One region of the Microbacterium sp. UMB0228 genome, then DNA from elsewhere that is predicted to be linked to it. Evidence: riboswitches for the same ligand, from Rfam matches in the RefSeq annotation. Region 1 holds a riboswitch; the other holds the start of a gene.
The links. Region 1 has a riboswitch for thiamine pyrophosphate ahead of CJ226_RS13060 (ECF transporter S component). Riboswitches for the same ligand answer to the same signal wherever they lie in the genome.
Positions count from the first base shown of each region.

Region 2: linked by a shared signal. The riboswitch ahead of thiM (hydroxyethylthiazole kinase) and the one ahead of CJ226_RS13060 (ECF transporter S component) in region 1 are both predicted to bind thiamine pyrophosphate.

Region 1 is NZ_PNFU01000005.1:169,437-172,830, reverse strand. Features, by position in the region: gene CJ226_RS13065 (D-alanyl-D-alanine carboxypeptidase family protein) at 1-1,294, opposite strand, end outside; TPP riboswitch at 1,372-1,481, shown strand; gene CJ226_RS13060 (ECF transporter S component) at 1,474-2,115, shown strand; gene CJ226_RS13055 (ABC transporter ATP-binding protein) at 2,115-3,394, shown strand, end outside.
Region 2 is NZ_PNFU01000003.1:612,318-615,711, reverse strand. Features, by position in the region: gene CJ226_RS10445 (bifunctional hydroxymethylpyrimidine kinase/phosphomethylpyrimidine kinase) at 1-714, opposite strand, end outside; gene thiM (hydroxyethylthiazole kinase) at 711-1,559, opposite strand; TPP riboswitch at 1,550-1,643, opposite strand; gene CJ226_RS10435 (NAD-dependent epimerase/dehydratase family protein) at 1,651-2,631, opposite strand; gene pheT (phenylalanine--tRNA ligase subunit beta) at 2,936-3,394, opposite strand, start outside.

The DNA of each region.
Region 1 (3,394 bases):
TCGCCCCGTTCCACAGCACCACATCCGCGTCCGCACCGGTCACGACGTCGACCTCCTCGCCCCAGGCGGTGCGGACACGTCCGACCACCGTCCCCGCCGGAACGGCCGGGCCCTGCGCCTGCAGCGCCGCCTCGGTCTGCGCGAACAGCGCGCGCGTGAGGGCGAGGCGCGCCTCGTCGTCCTCCTGGTTCAGTGCCGCGGCGTAGAGGCGGACCGTCGAATCCCCCACGGAGACGTCCTTGGCCGTCAGCAGGTTCCAGCCGACGAGCGTGCCGGTCTTGATGCCGACGACCCCGGGGTCCGCGAGCATGCCGTTCGTGTTCTCCACCGTTCCCGCCCCCGGCAGCTCGACCGACCGGGTGCCCACGATCTCCGCGAACACGGGGTTCTGCATCGCCAGCTCGCCGAGAGCCACGAGCGCCTCCGGGGTGGCGACGTTGCGCGCGTCGAATCCGGACGGCGTGACCACGGTGATGCCGGAGAGCCCGCGCTCACCGAGCCAGACCTCGGCGGCGGCCGCGAACTCGCGGTTGGATCCCCAGATCTCGGAGGCGAGTCGATCGATGTAGTTGTTGGCCGAGCCGAGCAGCGTGCCCTGCAGGAGCTGATACTCGGTGAGCACTCCGCCCACGGGCACATCCAGTGCGGACTGGTTGGAGATCCGGTAGTCCCAGTAGCGGATGCTGTCGGCGTAGGTGAAGGAGAACTCGGGGCCCTGCTCTCCGGGCGCGAGCGGCAGGCGGTCGAGCACCATGAGCGCGCTGACGACCTTGGTGATGCTCGCGATGCTGACCGGGGCGGTCGTGGACGCGGCCGTCGTCATCCCCGCGATGCCCACGGCGCCGTCGCCCACCTCCGGCCACGCGAGGGCAGCGGTGGGGGCGGCCACCGGGGTGACCTCCACGGCCTGGACGGTGGGGGCGACCTCGTGCAACGGCCAGAGCAGCGTGCTTCCGGCGTAGGAGGCGATGAGACCGGCGAGGACCCCGAGCGGGACGAGCAGCCCGGGGCCGGCGATCGCCGGACGCAGCGTCGCGTCGCGCAGCAGACCGGGGGCGGCCTCGGCGTCCGGGGTGGCGTCGAACTCCGGCGTCGAGGAGCCGGCCTCGACCACGCCCGTGTCGACCCAGGTCAGCGCGGTCGCCGGTGTCGAGGCGTCGGCCCACGCGACGGTCTCCGTCGTGTTCGCGGGCACCGGGTCGACGGTCTGCGAGGACGCGGGGGCGGAGTCTTCGGGCCGCGCGTCGACGCCGACGCCGCCGGACGCCTCTTCAGGGGGATCGGAAGCGGTCACTCGCTTACGGTACCGAATGCCGCCAGGAATCCGCCGTGCACGGCTCGGGACGCGCGGGCGGAAGACGCTAGGATCGACAGCACAACCACGGGAGTCCGGCGAGCCGGGCTGAGAGGGAGCGAATCGCGCTTCGACCGTCGAACCTGATCTGGGTCATGCCAGCGCAGGGAGGAGTTCACATGAGTACGTCCACGTCCGCATCCTCTTCCACGAAGACGACCGGCGCTCCGGCGCGCAGCTATCTGCGGTGGCGCATCGTCGACATCGTCGTCGCCAGCGTGCTCGGCGTCGCCGCCGGCCTGATCTTCCTGGCCTGGAACGTCGGGTACCTCGGCCCCAAGGCCCTGCTCGAGCCGCTGCTCCCCGGGCTCCAGGGGCTCCTGGACGGACCGTGGCTGTTCGCCGGAGTGCTCGGCGGCCTCATCATCCGCAAGGCCGGTGCGGCGATCTACGTCGAACTGCTGGCCGCCGTCGTCTCGGCGCTCATCGGCAACCAGTGGGGTGGCTTCCTCACGCTCGAAGCGGGCCTCGTGCAGGGTCTCGGCGCCGAGCTCGTCTTCCTGCTGTTCTTCTACCGTCGCTGGTCGCTGCCCGTCGCGATCCTCGCCGGTGCCGGCGCTGCGCTCGCGGGAGGCATCAACAACCTCATCCTCTGGTACGCCGGCTCCGGTCCCGCGTTCACCGTGATCTACCTCGTGAGCACCGTGCTCTCCGGCGCCGTCATCGCCGGTGCCCTGTCGTGGGTGCTCGCCCGCGGCATCGCCGCGACGGGAGCACTGGACCGCTTCGGGTCCGGGCGCGAGGCGCGCGTGCGCGTCTGATGGCGGCGCAGGTCGCTCCCGCGGTCGTCGAGGCGCGCGGCTGGGGCTGGCGGCATGCGAGCCGCCGGGCGTGGGCGCTGCGCGACATCTCGTTCCGCATCGAGCCCGGCGAGCGGGTTCTCGTGCTCGGGGCCTCCGGGGCGGGCAAGTCGACCCTGCTGCACGGCCTCGCGGGCGTGCTCGGCGGCGAGGAGGAGGGCGAGAGCGCGGGGGAGCTCCTCGTCGACGACGCTCCGGCGGTGGCGACTCGCGGGCGCGCCGGTCTCGTCCTCCAGGACCCCGATTCCCAGGTGATCCTCGCCCGCGCGGGCGACGACGTCGCGTTCGGGTGCGAGAACCTCGGCGTGCCGCGTGCGGAGATCTGGCCGCGTGTCGAGGCGGCGCTCGCTGCCGTCGGCCTCGACGTGCCGCTCGATCATCCCACCAAGGCGCTGTCGGGCGGCCAGAAGCAACGTCTCGCCCTCGCCGGCATGCTCGCGATGCGCCCCGGTCTCGTCCTCCTCGACGAGCCGACGGCGAACCTCGATCCGGACGGGGTGCGCGAGGTCAGGGAGGCGGTGGAGCGGATGCTCGCCGCGCACCCCGCCACCCTCGTGGTCGTGGAGCATCGGCTCGAGGTGTGGTTGCCGCTCCTCACCCGGGTCATCGTGCTCGGTGCCGGCGGGGTGGTCGCGGACGGCCCTCCCGCCGCGGTGCTCGGTGCGCAGGGGGAACGCCTGGCCGCGGACGGCGTCTGGGTGCCCGGCCATCCTCCCGTCGAGCCCCCGGCACCGCGGGCGGTGCCCGGCGAGGTGCTGCTGTCGGCCCGTGCACTCGCCGTGGCGAGGGTGAAGGGGCGTCCGGTGGCCCGCGGCATCGACCTCGACGTGCGGGCGGGCGAGGCCCTCGCGATCACCGGGCCGAACGGCGCGGGCAAGTCCACGCTGGGTCTGACCCTCGCGGGCCTGCTCCCGCCCGCGGAGGGGGCCGTGACCGCGGCGCCGATGCTCGCGCAGGGTGCCGATCCCGCGCCGATCCGCTGGGCGTCCCGCGACCTCCTGACCCGGATCGGCATGGTCTTCCAGGAGCCGGAGCACCAGCTCCTCGCCACCACCGTGCGGGACGAGCTCGCCATCGGCCCGCGCGCGCTGGGCGTCCCCGAGGACGAGGTCGAGGCGCGCGTCGACGAACTGCTCGCCCGCCTGCGCCTGTCCGCGCTGGGAGCCGCGAACCCGTACACGCTCTCGGGTGGGGAGAAGCGCCGTCTCACCGTCGCGGCCGCGATCGCGACGCGACCCCG
Region 2 (3,394 bases), on a different contig from region 1:
GAGGTCGGCCTGGATGCCCGCGCCGCCGGACGGATCGCTGCCGGCGATGCTGAGCACATGCGGCACCGCCCGTCCGAGCCACCGCCGACGGAAGGCCGCGGCTGCAGCACGGGGGTCCACTGCCGCGCACAGCGCCGAGACCACCGCGATCCCGGCGGCACCGGCCGCGCGCAGCGCCGCCGTGTCGTCGAGGTCCACCCCGCCGATGGCGACGCACGGCAGCGCACTGCGCGCGGCGAACGCGGCGAAGCCGTCGATGCCGAGCGGGTCCGGATGGTCGGGCTTCGTGCGCGTGGGGCGGATCACGCCGACGCCGAGGTAGTCGACCGTCCCCGGCGGCAGCGGGGCGACCTCCTCGAGGTGCGCGGAGGTGTTCGCGGTCAGCCCGATCAGGGCCTCCGGGCCGAGGAGCTCGCGCGCGCGGAGCACCGAGGCGTCCGCCTGACCGAGGTGCACCCCGTCCACCCTGGCGCCGCGACGACGCGCCTCGACGGCCGCATCGAGGCGATCGTTCACGACGAGCAGCGCGCGGCCGTCGATGGCCGCAGACAGAGCGAGGAGCTGGTCGACAGTATCCTCGTCCGTCGCCTCCTTGTCGCGCAGCTGCACGATGCGGACTCCGCCGGCCACCGCCTCGCGGACGGTCGCGACCACCCCGCGTGCCCCGCACAGCGACCGATCGGTGACGAGGTACAGGGACAGGTCGACGGTCATCGGGTCTCCTCCTCGACGCGGGCGCGGGCCCGGAGATCCGCCGGGGTCACGGCGGACAGCGCATCGAGCAGTCCGACGGCGAAGCTGCCCGGTCCGCGGGAGGTCTCCGCCGCCTGCTCGGCCGCGACCGTGTAGACGAGGGTCGCCGCTGCCACCGCCGTCAGCGCATCGGTCCCGGTACCGCGGGACGCCCCGAGGAAGGCCGCCATCACGGCGCCCAGCGCGCAGCCGCCGCCCGTCACCCGCGTGAGCAGCTCGTGCCCGTTGGCGATGCGGATCACCCGTTCCCCGTCGGTGAGGAGGTCGACCGGGCCGGAGACGGCGACCACGGAGCCGTACCGGTCGGCGAGCTCGCGGGCCGCTGCGGCCGCCGCCTCGGTGCGGTCCGTCGCGTCGACGCCGCGGCCGCCGCTGCTGTGCCCGGCGAGCGCGAGGATCTCCGACGCGTTGCCGCGGATGGCGGTCGGGCGCCGCGCGGCCAGCTCGTGGGCCAGTGCCGTCCGCACCGGGAGCGTGCCGATCGCGACGGGATCGAGCACCCACGGCGTGGCGGCGGCGAGCGCTCCGGCCACGGCTTCCCGACTCGCCTCCCGCTGCTCCGGGGTCGGCGTCCCGAGGTTGACGAGGAGCCCCGAGGCGGCACCCGCGAACGGTCCGGCCTCGCCGACGATGTCGACCATCGCCGGCGCCGCGCCGAGCGCGAGCAGCACGTTGGCGGTGAACCCCGTCACGACGGCGTTCGTGAGGCAGTGCGTCAACGGCGGCGCAGCCCGGACCTCCTCCCGCAGCCTTCCCGCCGTGACGGCGAGGTCGAGGACGGATTCCGGACGCACAGGATCGCTCATTGCGACATCCCTTCGCTAGTACGAACTAGATCAGGTTCGACGGGTGTGATCTCAGCCGCGGATGCGGCACCCCGTGTCACTGCCTCGCAGTCTAGCGAGCGAAGGCGTCGAGCAGCGCCCGTTCCTCCGTCCGTGTCAGTCCGGCGCGGCGTTCCCGGTCCACGCCTCGTTCGCGCTCGTCAGCCACGACGCGTTCCACGGTCTCCTCGAGGGGGCGGAGCGTGCCTCCGCTGCGCCGGTACCGCGCGTTCGAGCGGGTCATGAATCCGCTCATCTCGGGCGGCAGCCACAGCGGCAGCGAGCGCGGCCCCGCCCAGTACGCGACGCCTTCCGCGACGAGACGCTCCTCCGTGCCGACGACGACCCGCCCGGTGTGCCCGGTGTGCCCGGTGGCCGCGCGCACCGTCCGAAGCACGTCCTCCAGCTCGCGCACGTCGCCGATCGCGTTCACGGCACCGGTGAGGGTGGCGGATACGACGAAGGCGGCGACGTCCTCGACATCGATGACCTGCGTCTTGCGCCCGTCGAGCGGCGGGAGCAGCACCGGCTCGTCCAGGGCCCGGAGGAACGCCGCCGCCCAGTAGCCGAAGCGGTCGCTCGGGTCGCCGTCGCCGATGATGAGGCCGGGACGGACGAGGATCGCGCGGTCGCCGAGGCTCTCCTGCACGGCGTCCTCCGCCGCGACCTTCTGCCGCGCGTAGTCGGCGTCCTCACCGGTCTGTGCCGCCGGGTGCCGCGGGGCCGATTCGTCCGTCCCGACCGTCTCGTCGTCGCGGTACACCGACATCGACGAGACGTAGGTCCAGCGCGACGCCCGGTCGCCGAGTGCGCGGACCGCCGCGGAGACGTGAGCGGCGCGGGAGGAGACGTCGACGACGTGGTCCCAGTCGGTGCGCGAGACGACGTCATAGGCGTCCTCGTCGTCGCGGTCGGCGAGCACGAGGGTCGCTCCCGGCGGCGCCGGGCGTCCGCCGCGGGCGAGGCAGGTCACCGACGCCCCCGCCCCCAACGCGTGCGCGGCGATGCGCCCCGACAGCCATCCGGTTCCCCCCAGGATCAGCACATCCGTCATGTGCCCATGTCATCAGGATCGACGACTCGGGGGAAGGGCCTCCGCTCAGAGCGGAGCGGCACAAACCACCGCGCGCGCACAGGCCCTCACGCGAACACAGGCCCTCACGCGAACACAGGCCCTCACGCGAACACAGGCCCTCACGCGAGTACAGGCGTCACGTGAGCACAGGCGTCACGCGAGTACAGGCGTCACGCGAGTACAGGCACTCGCGTGCGCACAGGCCAGGGGCGCTGCTGTCGCCTGATGCCGCGCGAACGCCTGATGCCGCGCGGCCTCAGAAGGAAGCCGCGCGGCATCGGGATCAGTCGCGGAGGGCGGCGCCGAAGCGCTCCGCGGCGACGGCGACGCCCGCCATCTTCGCCTCGGAGGCCTCCGCGGCGGTCAGCGTGCGGTCGCCTGCCCGGAAGCGCAGGGCGAACGTCAGCGACTTCGATCCCTCGGGCACGCCCTCGCCGCGGTAGTCGTCCACGAGCCGGACCGACTCCAGCAGCGCGCCGGCGCCCTCGACGAGAGCCGCGCGGACCTCGCCCGCCGGCACCTCGGCCGGCAGCGTGAGCGAGACGTCCTGCGTCGCGGCCGGGAACGTGGACAGCGATGCCGCCACGATGCGTCCTCCGGCGAGCGCGAGCAGCCGGTCGAGGTCGAGTTCCAGCACGGTGGCGCGGCCGGGCAGGTCGGCCTCCTCCGCGACGGCGGGATGCAGCTCGCCGACGTAGCCGACCTCCTCGCCGCCGGCGACCAGCGCACCGGTGCGTCCGGG